DNA from 3 places in the Shewanella sp. 0m-6 genome. Region 1 is predicted to be linked to each of the others. Evidence: predicted binding sites of a transcription regulator. Region 1 holds the regulator's gene; each other region holds the start of a gene.
The links. Region 1 encodes MetJ, which represses methionine synthesis genes. Its sites were predicted from a motif close to TAGACGTCTAGACGTCTA; they were not measured.
Positions count from the first base shown of each region.

Region 1 (5,298 bases):
GAAAAATCAATATTAACTGCGTTGGTGGTTATATCGGTGAAGAGATCGTCAACCAACTGGTGAACGACTTTATGAGCCAACATCCGAACATTCAAATCCATCTTGATTTTAGTAGCCAGCGAGTAGACTTAGTGCTTGATGAGTTTGATTTGGTCTTCAGAATGGGAGAGCTTGAAGACTCAGGCTTGGTGGCGAGAAAGTTGATGGACATTGCCAATTGTACACTGGCATCGCCGGCTTATATTGCTAAGCGCGGTCGTCCTCTGCATCCAAAAGAGTTGAAGAGCCATGCCTGTATTACCGGGTCGGTATACCACTGGAATTATCACTCTCGTAGCGATAAAAACCAAAAGGCAGAGGTCACGATTGCTGGCACTTTCTTATGTAAAAATGGCCGCGTGATGAAAAGTAGTGCGTTGGCAGGAAATGGTATTGTCAGATTACCTGAAATTTACTGTAGCACGGAGTTAGATAGCGGTGAATTAGTGCATGTATTTGAAGATTGGACCATATCGGATACACCGCTTTATCTGCTTTATAACAAAGATCAGTTTCAACCAGCTCGATTAAGGCAGTTTATTGATTTCACTACACAGCACTTTATGGAATATGTGGCGTTGCCAAAAAATTGAATTGAAATAAGGTTGAGCCCCCTTTAATCGGTTTGTTACTGATGATTGGGGTGGCAAACATTTTGCTATATAAATGTTTATTTAAAGTTAAATTTATCATCCATTTTAGTCGATTTTGTCTTAGAATATCTTAAGAACAAAAATAACCTTTTTTCGATTTGAGTCGTATTGCTGCTTAGAGCGTTAAGGACATTAAAAGGTGGAATGGATGAACCTAAAGAAAATAGCACTAGCTTGTGCCTTGTTACATTGCTTTTCAGCCCATGCAGGGCAAGAATATTATGAGGCTCGAAGCGATGCTATGGGGGGAGCGGGCGTTGCAGCTTCAAATAAAGAGGGGGCGGCTTTTGTTAATCCTGCCTTACTCGCGATTAATGCGCATAAAGACAATTCTGCAGTACTGCTGATGCCTGTTCTTGGAATCGATATGGCTGATAGCGATGACATGATAGATAAGTTTGATTCGCTGATTGACTCATACGATGGCTTAGCTGATGCGATTGATACTGGCAATAGTGGTGATATTAATCAATTTCGTGATGATTTAGTAGCTGATTTAGAGTCGTTAAAGGGCACTTCAGCCTATGCGAGTGCAGGGCTTGGTTTCAGCGTGGCCATTCCACATCAAAGAATGCCGATGGCAATCTTCTATAAGACTTATGTCAACGCCGTCGGCGTTGCTAATATCGCGCAGTCAGATATCAATACCCTCAATAATTTAGATCCTAATAATCCACCACAAATTTCTGATTTAGACTCTCAAGGGCAAGTAGTAGGCGGCGCAGTATCAGATTTAGGTATTGCATTGAGTTTTCCACTTTCTATCGTCAATATGCCGATTGCAGTGGGTATATCGCCAAAGTTTCAGCGCGTTGACACCTATAACTATATTGCCAATGCGAATAACTTTGATGCCAGTGATTTTGACGACGTTAAGTACCGTAATGATGAGACTAACTTTAACCTCGATATCGGTGTCGCCTTGCAACCATTTGAAGGGCTGACGCTAGGTCTGTCGGGGAGAAACTTGATTAGCCAGGATGTGGATACCATAGAAGTTGAAGGGCAAAAGTTTACCTACCGCGTAGAGCCCTTAGTAACCGCTGGAGTGGTTTATGACTGGGGTATTTTATCGGTAACCACAGATATCGATCTGATTGAAAATAAGAAGTTTAAAGAGCTCGATGGTACTCAATATTGGCGCTTAGGGGGGGAAGTTAGAGCCTTTGATTGGATGTCGCTACGAGTGGGTTATCGCCATGATATGAAAGACTCTACAGCTAATCTCTATTCATTGGGTTCAGGCTTTGCCTTCGGTGATTCGTTTTTCTTAGACTTCACCGGTATGTTTGGTGATGACAATGCGGTAGGAGGCGTGCTGCAAACCTCCTACCATTTCTAACGAGTAACGCTAACCCATTAACTCTATCGTTGATTTAATGGTTAGGATAAGCGCACTGCCGCCACATAAAGCCAGAGTTAACGCTCTGGTTTTTTGTTTGTCGACTCGTCCTACTAATCGCCCTGCCACGATATATCCCAAAATCACAGAGGGTAATAGCATTAAAGAGATATAAAAGTGATGCAAGGTCAGCAAGCCTGCAAATGCCAAAATGATCAAAGCAATCATCGAGCTGAAGATAAAGAAGGCCGATAAGGCGGCGCGAAATTGGCCTGCATCTTTACCGGAAAGCAAGATGGCAAGAGGCGGCCCACCAATTGCGGCTATGTTGCCAAAAATACCGGATAAAATGCCTGCGATAAATAAGCTAAATCGATTTACTGGAATGCTAAATTTCATCAAGCTTAAACCAACCGCCAATGCCACAATCGCGGCTATCGCCAGACCTAAAATCGGTTGCGGCGCAATTAAAATCAACGTCGCGCCGAGTATGCCGCCAGGAATACGACCTAAGAGTGCATATTGCAGGCCATTAAACTCAAGCTGACCTCGCTCTCTAAATAGGGTCAGCAGTGCAATAGAGAATCCCATCATGATAACAGGTGCAGGTACTAGGCTCGGATCGACGATATACAGCAAGGGGCTTGCAACGACGGCTAGGCCAAAGCCGATAAGACTTTGGGTTAGTGCGCCACAAAAGATAATCAGTGAGGCAAGTAGTAATGTAATGGGTTCGATCATCTGTTTATCCAGCCAAGACGGCTTATATGGGAACGAATAAAGGTTGGCCTATCAGTGACGATGGCGTGAATCGATTTACAGGCAAACTATCAGTCGGCTACACGTTTATAGTGGTATAGAAGCAGATAAGGACTGCTAAGCAGTCCTTATCTGGAGATCATGTTTGTCGATAATCAATGAAGATTATTCAAGTTCTTCCCACTCAATGCCCATTTCATCCATTAGACGTTTAACCTCAGCAGGCATGCTGTCGGGTTTATCTTTAGTTAGATCGGCATCGTTTGGCAGTGGCTGGCCTGTGTATGCATGCAGGAATGCTTCGCACAACAGTTCACTGTTTGTGGCGTGACGCAAGTTATTCACCTGGCGGCGTGTGCGTTCATCGGTAAGTACTTTAAGTACTTTCAAAGGAATGGACACAGTAATTTTTTTCACTTGTTCATTCTTTTTGCCGTGTTCAGCATATGGGCTGATATAATCGCCATTCCACTCAGTCATTGACTCACCTGTAATTTCAAAATTCGGGGCAGATTTTAACCCTTTAAATTGTGCAGTCAAATTATTGCCTCTTATTTATGATAAATGCAAATAGATTTCTATATGCATGGACGTCTAAACGTCTAAAGTGGTTGACGAGGAGGATGTGCTTAGGTACATTTAGACGTCCAGACATCTCTAATAAGAAAATCAGTAACTAAGGAGTAGTACATGACCGAGCGTAAACTTGCCACCGCGGCAGTGCGTCAAGGCATTGAGTCCGATAGCCAACATGGCGCTGTTGTACCGCCAATATACCTGTCAACTAACTACTCTTTTGATGGTCATAAAAATCCAAGAGACTTCGATTATAGCCGCTCGGGTAACCCAACTCGCTCCATTCTTGGCGATGCGATTGCCGAACTTGAAAAAGGTGCGACGGGAGTGGTGACTTGCACTGGTATGGCGGCAATCACCTTGGCGACAAATCTACTCGGGCCAGATGATTTACTTGTCGTGCCACATGACTGTTATGGCGGCAGTTACCGTTTATTTACTAACCTTGCCAAGAAAGGTCAGTTTAAGTTGCTAGTAGTGGATCAGACTGACTCACAGGCACTTAATCAGGCGATAGCGCAAAAACCTAAGATGGTATGGTTAGAAACACCGTCGAACCCCTTACTTCGCGTGGTCGATATTGAAGCTATCAGTTCGGCTAGCCATGAAGTCGGCGCGTTAGTCGTCGTCGATAACACTTTTCTGTCACCTATTTTGCAACAGCCGTTATTACTTGGCGCCGATATCGTGATCCATTCTACGACAAAATATATTAATGGTCATAGTGATGTGGTGGGCGGCGCTGTTGTGGCTAAAGATCCTGAAGTCGGAGAGTTGCTGCATTGGTGGTCAAATACATTAGGGCTAACGGGTTCAGCATTTGATAGTTATCTCACTTTGCGCGGAATTCGCACACTTGCAGTACGAATTCGCGAACATCAGGCGAATGCGCAACGAATTCTTGATACCCTAGTCAATCATAAAGCTGTATCCAAAATTTATTACCCAGGGCTTAAAGATCACCCGGGGCATGAGATTGCGGCCAAGCAGCAAAAAGGTTTTGGCGCCATGTTGAGCTTTGAGCTCCAAGGTGGGGAGCCCCAGTTGGTGGAGTTCTTAAAAAATCTAAATTATTTTTCAGTTGCAGAAAGTCTTGGCGGCGTTGAAAGTTTAGTGGCCGTTCCTGCGACCATGACACATAGGGCGATGGAGCCAGAGGCTCGCGCTGAAGCTGGCGTAAAAGATACGCTTATCCGTCTTTCTGTTGGTATCGAAGATGCTGACGATCTTGTTGCCGATATTGAAGCTGCGCTTAATGCTGCAGCCGCTTGTTAATTAAAGGGGTATACGATGGCACGCTGTCACTTACATAAATTTGGTGGCTCAAGTCTAGCGGATGCAGACTGTTACCGTCGCGTTGCTCATATTTTGCTGACGCATGGCCACAGCGACGATTTAGTTGTGGTGTCAGCTGCCGGTAAAAGTACTAATTTCCTGTATAAGTTGCTCGAATTAAGTAGCACTAAACAGTTGTGGCAAGAAGAGCTGCAGACACTCATTAGCTTTCAGCAAAATTTGATTGAGCAATTGCTCTCAAATGAGCAGGCACGTTCTTTAAGAGAGCGTTTATCTACCGATAAATCTCAGCTGATCAGTCTATTGTCGATAGAGTCAATTAATGACTATCAGAGCAGCCAGGTAGTCAGCTTTGGTGAGCGTTGGTCAGCGCGCCTATTAGCTGCATTGCTGCGCGAGTCAGGGGTTGCGGCGTCGGATGTCGATGCTCGCACCTTACTGATTGCTGATGAGGGCGCAGTGCCGCAAATTCGCTTGCAAGAGTCTCGCGAGCGTGTGCATCTGATGACCGAAGCACACCCAAATGAGCGGCTAATTATTACGGGGTTTATCTGCGCTAATGAGCGTGGTGATACCTTACTGTTAGGGCGTAATGGTTCTGATTTTAGTGCCACCTTGATTGCTAGCTTAGCG
Region 1 is NZ_JBRIMD010000018.1:11,339-16,636, forward strand. It holds gene ACVBJC_RS14035 (LysR family transcriptional regulator) at 1-632, shown strand, start outside; gene ACVBJC_RS14040 (conjugal transfer protein TraF) at 841-2,034, shown strand; gene ACVBJC_RS14045 (sulfite exporter TauE/SafE family protein) at 2,044-2,775, opposite strand; gene metJ (met regulon transcriptional regulator MetJ) at 2,959-3,273, opposite strand; gene metB (cystathionine gamma-synthase) at 3,484-4,644, shown strand; gene ACVBJC_RS14060 (bifunctional aspartate kinase/homoserine dehydrogenase II) at 4,660-5,298, shown strand, end outside.

Region 2 (5,298 bases), on a different contig from region 1:
TAGCAGAGATAGCAATACCACCGAAGCTGGTAGCCACAAGCCTTGCCAGCTGGCTTTAGCAAAGCTGCCTAAGGTCCAAAACAGTACCGATGCAGCAGCTTGTGGACTGGAAAAGTACAACATCAAACTGGCGAGTGCGCCAAACATAAACGAGGTTGCCACGCCAGAAAGCAACATGCGCTCAACCTGGGTGCTTAGGTTACGGCCACATAAGCTCAATACCAGCAATACCGATAAGCTGGCACCGATAAATGCGCCAACCGGCAGACTGAGCCAAAGCATGCTTTGGCTAAAGAGGGTTAACGCCACTACAGCGCCAAAAGAGGCGCCCGATGAGATCCCAAATAGATAAGGATCTGCCAGCGGATTTCGCGTCACAGTTTGCAGCACACTGCCCGCTATCGACAGTCCAGCCCCAGCAATAAATGCTAATAAGACTCGCGGTAAACGTAGCTCCCAAATAATGCGCTCTTTTACGCCAACAGGATCGCCGATACTAAACAGCTTGTGGCTAAACACATTTAGCACATCTAAGGTACTAATACTGGCAGCACCAAAACTGGTGGCAGCAAATGGGGTGATTAGCGCCACCAAAGTGAGTATAAGCAGAACGAGATGCTCAGTTCGGCGACGACAATTAATGGCTAACGGCAGACTCGCGATTGAGGCCTTACTCACCTTAAACATCTGTACCTCTCGCTTTTATTTGAACGAAAGCTTCAGCTTGAACTGACGCCTTTATATCCGCGGCGGTTTTCTCACCACTTGCCGACACGCCCTCGTAACCATAGAAATAACAGATAAGCGGATTACCATGCTGAGGATGAGGCTTGATTTCACAGCACACATCAAACACTTCAGCGATGCGCTGCTCAGTGAGTACCATCTTAGGTGAACCATTGGCTATAGCACGGCCCTTATCAAGCAGGAGGAGTTCATCACACAGTGCACTGGCAAGGTTAAGATCATGAATAGAGGTGATAACGGTGATATTGAGACTGCGCAGTAGCTCTAAGGTTTGGATCTGATAACGAATATCTAAGTGATTTGTCGGCTCATCGAGAATAAGTAGTTTAGGGCGCTGCGCAATGGCGCGAGCAATCAAGGCACGCTGCTTTTCACCGCCCGATAAGCTCTCATAGGCTTGATTGGCTTTATCTTCAAGACCTACTTTTTCAAGTGCTTGTGCGATCACAACGCGATCGCTGCGGCTAGTAAAATCAAAGGCACTTTTATGAGGCGTTAAACCTAGGCCGATAAGTTGCGCAGTGGTCATCTCGAAATGATGGGGGGTGTCTTGCAGTACCACGGCGATTTGCTGGGCAAAAGCTTTAGCCGATAGCGCGCTAATATCTTGCCCAAACAAGTTAATACAACCCGTTGTTGGCTTAATGAAGCGATATAAGCAGCGCAGTAGACTGGATTTCCCTGCGCCGTTAGGCCCTATAATACCCAGCATCTTACCTTCAGCTAAGCTAAAGTCGATTGCCGACAAAATGGCTTTACCATCCAGTTGCCAGCCTAAGTCGTTAACAGACAGCACTGTTTGGGTTTTAGCTTCAGCGTGAATCTGCTGCTTTAATTGCGAATTAGCCATTGCAGCCATTTACCCATTGTTTGAAAAAACGGGCATCGAATAAGCAAGCATCATATAAACAGGCCTTTAGCAAGCCTCGATCTAGGTCTAGGTCTAGGTCTAACAACCAAGCATGGAACTTCATTTTATTGTCTCCCTCGAGTCGCCCGCACGAGTTTATGTGTATATGGATACACTTTTAATTATCAACACGTACTGAGTCATACGTACTGAACAACATAAGCTAGGCAGGTATCTGACTTGGAAGCACAGCCCTATGGCTAACCTTCCCTACAGTTGCGGGTACAGTCCGGACTAAGCGGCGAATAACTGCCAGCCTCCGGTTCCCTTTATGCGATTAAGCACCTAGCTTTCATTTTGTTTGACTTATTATTAGCTTAGTCGCGCTGATACTAACGAGACTATCCCAGCGACAATCCCCGTGAGTATTAAGCACTAACCTTAATGCAGACAGTAGCACTCAAGTAAGCTAACGCCGCAGTTTAGCATCATACCAGCAAGGCTGATATCACCTTTGTTTTATAAATAAAACCAAGATTGACGGGCTAAAGCCCGACCTACGATAAAAAGGTTCTAGGTTCTAGGTTCTAGGTTCTAGGTTCTAGGCTCTAGGCTCTAAGCTCTAAGCTCTAGGCTCTAGGTCCTAGGTCCTAGGTCCTAGGTCATAGGTTCTAGGTCCTTCTTTAAACTTCTACCGCCAATTTAGGGTCATGAACTGCTTATTATCATTGTGCAGCACATCAATCACTACCGTGGCCGCGTAAGGCAATTTAAGCGAGGTGTAAAAACCCGCACACTGACTGACGTCCAGAGCTTTACTCATTAAATGACGTATTACGCCACCGTGAGTCACCACTAATACCGTCTTTCCTTGATGCAGCTCAAGCATCGCCTGCCAGGCTTTATCGATACGCGCCTCAAAATCTTGCATAGACTCGCCATGAGGCGGCGATAACAACCAAGGGTTTTTCCAGTAGTTATCAAGCGCTGAGCCACAAGTTTGATAAAGCGCGTCGAAGGTTTGTCCGTCCCAATCGCCGAAGTTCAGCTCTTTAAAACCTGCTTCAATAGAAAAGTCTAAATCATGCTCACGAGCCAATTGCTCTGCGATGTTGGCGCAGCGCTGAAGCGGTGAACTAATCACACTATTAACAGTAAAACCAACGGTAAAATCGACTGACAAATCGGTTAAGCATAAGGCGGAAAATGCCTTTTTCATCTGCAACTGACCAAGCTCAGTTAACGCAACATCAACTTGGCCGCGTAAAATATTGCCACCATCGCATTCGCCGTGCCGAAGTAAAATCACCTTAGTGGTTTGCATTATACCTGTTGACCTTCATTATTTATCAGCAACTTAGTTAAAATTCATTGGCTTTTAATGCTGAAAAAGTATCATGCTTTAGCACTTGCACTTTTTATCGCCTCTCACGTATTATGGACGTCTATACGTATAAATGTCCAAACAAAATAAAAGGTCACTAATAATAAACGACCTTAACTGAAAATAACGGACATGATTTACACCAGATCTAGGTAAGTTAAGTATTCAGAGACTTATTTTGCTTGGTATTACAAGAATAACGATTTGCGAACTGGTAGGAATTATCTATGGCAACTTGTACCCCAACACATGCCTTGAGCGCAGTAGCACATACTCAAGACTCTGCCGACAAGGTTTTAGCAGTACTTACCCAAAAGCTTCAAGATGGGATCCTTATCCTCGACGGCGCGATGGGCACCATGATCCAAGATCGCAAATTTGAAGAACATGACTTTCGTGGTGAACAGTTCAAAGACTGGCATTGTGATGTAAAGGGCAACAACGACATGTTGGTGCTCACCCAAGCCGATGCTATCAAGCAGATCCATAAAGACTACCTGTTAGCCGGCTCTGACATCATAGAGACCAACACCTTTAATGCCACCCGCATCGCCATGGCCGATTACGACATGCAGGAGCATTCAGCTGCGATCAACTTAGCAGGCGCACGCATTGCCCGCGAAGCCGCCAATGAAGTTGAAGCAGAGACGGGTCGCCAATGTTATGTGGCTGGTGTTTTAGGCCCGACCAATCGCACTTGCTCCATTAGTCCAGATGTTAATGATCCCGGCTTTCGTAACGTTAGCTTTGATGAGCTAGTTGAAGCCTACATTGAGTCAATCAATGCACTTATCGCTGGCGGCGCAGACATCATTATGGTCGAGACCATTTTTGATACGCTTAATGCAAAGGCGGCATTATTTGCGATTGAAACCGTGTTTGATGAACAAGAATTCCGTCTACCGATTATGATCTCGGGGACGATTACCGACGCCTCAGGGCGTACCCTTACCGGACAAACCACCGAAGCTTTTTATAACTCACTGCGCCACGTTAAGCCTCTGTCTATCGGCCTTAACTGCGCCCTTGGACCAAAAGAGCTTCGACCATATGTAGAAGAGCTGTCAAAAATATCTGAATGCTTTGTGTCGGCGCACCCAAATGCTGGTCTACCCAATGAATTTGGTGGCTACGATGAAACTCCAGAGCAGATGGCGGAAATCATTGAAGAGTGGGCCGAAGAGGGCTTTTTAAATATCATTGGTGGATGCTGTGGTACCACGCCTGATCATATCCGCGTTATCCGACAAGCCGTTATTAAGCACCCGGCCCGCGTACAGCCCGACATCCCAATTGCATGTCGTCTATCAGGGCTTGAGCCACTGACCATTGATAAAAATTCGCTATTTTTGAACGTCGGTGAACGCACTAACGTAACCGGATCGGCTAAGTTTTTACGCCTGATCAAAACTGGCGAATATGAAGAAGCGCTGTCGGTTGCCCGTGAGCAAGTTGAAAGCGGCGCACAGATAATCGATATCAACATGGATGAAGGCATGCTTGATGGTGCCGAAACCATGCATAAATTCCTCAACCTTATCGCCTCAGAGCCTGATATCTCGCGCGTACCGATTATGATCGACTCCTCTAAGTGGGAAGTGATTGAAGCGGGCCTTAAATGCATTCAAGGTAAAGGCATCGTTAACTCTATCTCGCTTAAAGAGGGTGAAGAAAAATTCATCGAGCAAGCAACCTTAGTTAAACGCTACGGCGCTGCGGCAATTATCATGGCGTTCGATGAACAAGGCCAAGCCGACACCAAAGCGCGTAAAATCGAGATTTGTACTCGCGCCTATAACGTGCTGGTAGATAAAGTCGGTTTTCCGCCAGAAGACATTATCTTTGACCCCAACATCTTTGCCATTGCCACAGGTATTGAAGAGCACGATAACTATGCCGTTGATTTTATCGAAGCTACCCGTGAAATAAAACGCACCCTACCTCATGCGATGATCTCTGGCGGCGTGTCGAACGTGTCGTTCTCGTTTCGTGGTAACAACCCGGTGCGTGAAGCGATTCATGCCGTATTTTTGTATCATGCAATTCAAGCAGGCATGGACATGGGTATCGTCAACGCCGGACAACTGGCGATTTATGATGATATCGACACCGAATTAAAAGAGCGAGTTGAGGCAATCGTACAGAACTTACCTTGCAGCGCTGTCGATAAAAATGGGGAGCCGACTAACAACACTGAACTCTTGTTAGAGGTTGCGGAAAAATTTCGCGGCGATGGCAGCCAAACCGTTAAGAAAGAAGATTTAGAGTGGCGCACTAAGCCGGTAAATGAGCGTTTAGCCCATGCGCTGGTTAAAGG
Region 2 is NZ_JBRIMD010000003.1:185,268-190,565, reverse strand. It holds gene ACVBJC_RS03565 (FecCD family ABC transporter permease) at 1-687, opposite strand, end outside; gene ACVBJC_RS03560 (ABC transporter ATP-binding protein) at 680-1,597, opposite strand; cobalamin riboswitch at 1,807-1,961, opposite strand; gene ACVBJC_RS03555 (histidine phosphatase family protein) at 2,289-2,921, opposite strand; gene metH (methionine synthase) at 3,209-5,298, shown strand, end outside.
Region 2: a site for MetJ is predicted at 3,036-3,053, ahead of metH (methionine synthase). Genes of this name have one in related genera too.

Region 3 (5,298 bases), on a different contig from region 1:
GTCAAATTTTTTTTGAGCGGATTGCTGTAGATCCCTTCTTGGCCGTGTGTGAGCTGGAAGCTCACGACTTTGGTCAGGCGCAGCCTGATGCCTTAAAAATCTGGTGTGGGCGAAGCGCCACGATGTTTATCAAGCGTAGCTTGATTGCGTCAAAGGCCGTAAGGCCTCATCCCCACTAGTCTGTGGGAACAATACCCATTAAAACAAGTTCCTTATCAGAACTCTGATATTTGAGAAACAACTGCTGAATATCATTCGGCGCTGATGACACAGCGCTAAACCCATGTTTCGCGTAAAACCCTTCTAAATGCGCTAAGGCAAAAATATAGGTCTTGTCGTTATTGATAACGGATGCAAGTTCATCCATCAATTGATGACCCACACCTTGGCCGCGAAAATCTGGGTGCACCAACATGCCGGTTAAAATTGCTAACTGACCAATAGGCCGAATACGCGCACTAGCGACTATCTTGGAGGAAGTGATTCCCCCATAATTATCAAGGCTAGAGTTAGTTTGCGTTAACACGCAGATAGACTCTTTCTGCAACAAGCGTGCGTAAGGCATATGCTGGCGGTAGAACTTCTTCACCTCGATACGCTCATCAGGCGCTAACCAAGTTAATTGCAGCTTTGTATTCATTGCCGTTGTCATAAACAAAATGGTTTTGAGTCTATTTCTGAAAGTTAAATTGTCGCACCAAAGTGGAGTTACAGCTAGTTGTAGATGACTGGAATAATCGAATTATTCTTAATCAGTACTAAGGAGCGAAATGGTTGCGTCTGAAACCTAGTGTAGATGCGGATTAGGCCATCGAAAACAGGGATGTTTTCGTTGAGCTCACAGGGACGTGCTTGTAGCGAGCCTAAGCAGTATCTGCACATAAGCTTGCCGCAGGCAGTTGGAACCACAATAGATAAAGTTATTTACTTGGTTCCATATATCTAACCAAGCTAGAAATCATCCTTGGCAAATCGTCATAAATGTTCCAGACACAACGACGATTTACTATTTTGAAAAAGTCATCCATGGTAAATCGGCATAAATGTTCCAGACATAAAAAAACCGCCAAGTGGCGGTTTTTCATTGGCGTTGAACCAGCAACGCCGATTTAATCGATAACGATTAAAGACCTGCGTCAGCGCGTAGTGCGTCAACTTTGTCAGTAGCTTCCCATGGGAACTCGTTACGACCAAAGTGACCATATGCAGCCGTCGCTTGGTAGATTGGGCGAGCTAGGTTTAACATCTCTGTTAGACCGTATGGGCGTAGGTCGAAGTGACGACGTACTAGGTCAATCAATAGCTCTTCGCCAACTTTAGCAGTGCCAAATGTTTCGATGCTGATTGACGTTGGCTCTGCAACACCAATAGCGTAAGACACTTGAAGCTCACAACGGTCTGCAAGACCTGCTGCAACGATGTTCTTAGCAACGTAACGTGCTGCGTATGCTGCACTACGGTCAACTTTTGATGGGTCTTTACCAGAGAAAGCACCACCACCGTGACGAGCCATACCACCGTATGTGTCAACGATGATCTTACGACCCGTTAGACCACAATCACCTACTGGACCACCGATAACGAAACGGCCAGTTGGGTTGATGAAGTATTTAGTGTCTTTAGATAACCACTTAGCCGGTAATACTGGCTTGATGATGGTTTCCATTACACCTTCAATGAGGTCTGCTTGAGTCACATCTTCGCTGTGCTGCGTAGATAGAACAACTGCATCGATACCAGCAATGCTGCCATCTGAGTTATAAGCAAAAGTAACCTGACTTTTCGCATCAGGACGTAACCATGGAAGTGTCTTGTCTTTACGTACTTCAGACTGACGCTTAACTAGCTTGTGCGAATAAGTAATAGGCGCAGGCATGAGTACGTCGGTTTCGTTGTTGGCATAGCCAAACATTAAACCTTGGTCACCAGCACCTTGCTCTTTAGGGTCAGCACGGTCAACACCTTGGTTGATGTCTGGAGACTGCTTACCAATTACGTTTAGGATAGCGCAAGAGTCGGCATCAAAACCCATATCTGAGTGAGTGTAGCCAATGTCACGTACAGTCTTACGGGTGATCTCTTCGATATCAACCCAAGCTGAAGTGGTAACTTCGCCGCCAACCATAACCATGCCAGTTTTGACATAAGTTTCGCATGCTACACGAGCTTTTGGATCTTGCGCCAAAATTGCGTCTAGTACCGCATCAGAAATCTGATCGGCGATTTTATCTGGATGACCTTCTGAGACCGACTCAGAGGTAAACAAGTGCTTTGCCATGATGGAAAATCTCGTCTTTAAACAATTTGAATGTGTAGAAGTATCTACATCTAGACGGCTATTCTAGTGTAAAACAGAGTTGATGACACCCCTTTCACTAAATTTTGTGCAGTCACGCGCGCATTTTATTTGCTAGATGGATATTTAATAGGGTTTTTGATTTACATTAGATCTATGTAAGTAAAGGTGATTTTTACTGTTTTATGCGCAGCGTTCTGATTTAGGAATGATCAATAATTTGCCCATTTTTGCCAAAAACTCACCGCTGAAATAGAAAAAAGCTATTATTTGATGGCATTAATTTGCTCAAGCTTCATTCATCTCACTTAAAAGTGCCAATATTTTTCATTCTGGGTGAATTAAATTTGCGTCCTACTGGCGAGTAGGCGAAAATATGGCTCCAAAATTTGCTGTAGGGAAGGGAAAAGCAAATACAAATTTGTGGCCCTTTTCTCAATCTAAGCCTCAATACCTCAAAACGAAGCAGGAGAGAGCATGTCATCTCGTAAAGAACTCGCAAACGCAATCCGCGCATTGACCATGGATGCTGTTCAAAAAGCCAATTCTGGTCACCCAGGTGCACCAATGGGGATGGCTGATATTGCTGAAGTGCTATGGAACGATTTCCTAAAGCACAACCCAAACAACCCAGACTGGGTTGATCGTGACCGCTTTATCCTTTCTAACGGCCACGGCTCTATGCTTATTTACTCTTTGCTGCACCTTACAGGTTATGCATTACCTATCGAAGAGTTGAAAAACTTCCGTCAGCTTCACTCTAAAACACCAGGTCACCCAGAATACGGTTACACACCCGGTGTTGAAACGACAACGGGCCCACTAGGCGCTGGTATCAGCAACGCTGTGGGTATGGCGATTGCTGAAAAGACACTGGCTGCACAGTTCAACCAGCCAGGTCATGACATCGTTGATCACTTCACATACTGCTTCCTAGGTGATGGCTGTTTGATGGAAGGTATCTCTCATGAAGCATGTTCACTAGCCGGCACATTAGGTTTGGGCAAGCTAGTCGCGTTCTGGGATGACAACGGTATCTCTATCGATGGTCACGTAGAAGGCTGGTTCACTGACGATACGCCTAAGCGTTTTGAGTCTTACGGCTGGCATGTTATTGCAAACGTAGACGGACACGACAGCGACGCAATCCGCGCAGCTATCGAAGAAGCTAAGTCTGTTACAGACAAGCCAACCATGATCTGCTGTAAAACGACTATCGGTTTTGGTTCACCAAACAAGTCTGGCAGCCACGACTGTCACGGCGCACCACTAGGTGATGCTGAAATCGCAGCGGCTCGTGAATTCCTTGGCTGGAACCACGGTGCATTTGAAATCCCAGAAAACGTTTACGCGGGTTGGGATGCTAAAGAAGCGGGTCAAGCTAACGAAGCTAACTGGAACGATAAGTTCGCAGCATATGAAGCAGCATTCCCAGAATTGGCGGCTGAATACAAGCGTCGTGTTATTTCTGGCGACCTACCTGCTGACTTTGAAGAAAAAGCACAAGCTTTCGTTCAAGAGTGTCAAGATAAAGCAGAAGGCATTGCTAGCCGTAAAGCATCACAAAATGCTATTGGTGCATTTGGCGCTATCCTACCTGAAATGCTAGGTGGCTCTGCAGATCTAGCCGGTTCTAACCTAACGCTTTGGTCAGGCTCTAAAGGTATTCAAGACGATCCAGCCGGTAACTACATCTATTACGGTGTACGTGAATTCGGCATGAGCGGTATCATGAACGGTGCTTCTCTACACGGTGGTTTCATCAACTACGGCGCAACGTTCATGATGTTTATGGAATACGCACGTAACGCTGTACGTATGTCTGCATTGATGGGCATTCAGAACATCTTCGTTTATACCCATGACTCTATCGGTCAAGGTGAAGATGGTCCAACTCACCAGCCAGTTGAACAGCTTGCAAACCTACGTATGACACCAAACATGACGGTATGGCGTCCATGTGATGCGGCTGAAACTGCGGTTTCTTGGAAGAATGCAATCGAGCGCCGTAACGCGCCAACATCGCTAATCTTCAGCCGTCAAAACCTACCAGCTCAAGCACGTAGCGCTGAGCAGTTAGCAAACGTTGTTAAAGGTGGTTATGTACTAAGTGATTGCGCTGGTACGCCAGACCTAATCCTTATTGCTACTGGCTCTGAAGTTCAGCTAGCACTAGATTCTGCAAAAGTACTGACTGAGCAAGGCCAAAAGGTTCGCGTTGTGTCTATGCCGTCAACTAACGAGTTCGATAAGCAAGATGCGGCTTATAAAGAGTCTGTACTACCAGCCTCTGTGACTAAGCGTGTTGCGATTGAAGCGGCTCACGTTGATTTCTGGCACAAGTATGTTGGCTTTGGCGGCGCAGTTGTGGGCATGAGCACCTTCGGTGAGTCTGCTCCTGGTGGCGACTTGTTGAAGTACTTTGGCTTTACTGTTGAAAACGTTGTAGCAACCGTTAACGGACTATAATCAGCTAACGTGTCAGAGCTAATGATGCAATGGGCGGTTAACCTAGGCGCGAGTCGAAAGATTAATCAGTGTATTGCATCAATAATTTGCTCTATGATACAGAATAATTGTTTACGTATTTTTTACTTTAAGCATTTATGATACAACGGCTTACCTATTGAGGTAGGCCGTTGTCGTATCAATAATTAAGCTGTTAAAGGAAATAGAAAGCTTACATGATCAGAGTCGCTATCAATGGTTATGGCCGTATCGGTCGTTCAATTCTTCGTGCAGTGTATGAATCTGCCAAACGTGACCGCATTCAGATAGTGGCGATTAATGAGTTGGCCAAACCTGAAGCGATGCTTCATTTAACTCAGTACGACACCACCCACGGGCGCTTCCACACCCAAGTGTCACTTGATAATCAGCATATGATTATTGGTGACGACGCCATTAAATTGCTGCATGAACCTAATCCTGAAAATCTGCCCTGGAAAGAACTGGATATTGATATTGTTTATGAAGCGACGGGCGTGCTTAATGACAGAGTG
Region 3 is NZ_JBRIMD010000028.1:48,283-53,580, forward strand. It holds gene ACVBJC_RS17275 (GNAT family N-acetyltransferase) at 176-640, opposite strand; gene metK (methionine adenosyltransferase) at 1,124-2,278, opposite strand; gene tkt (transketolase) at 2,774-4,765, shown strand; gene epd (erythrose-4-phosphate dehydrogenase) at 4,981-5,298, shown strand, end outside.
Region 3: a site for MetJ is predicted at 2,322-2,339, ahead of metK (methionine adenosyltransferase). Genes of this name have one in related genera too.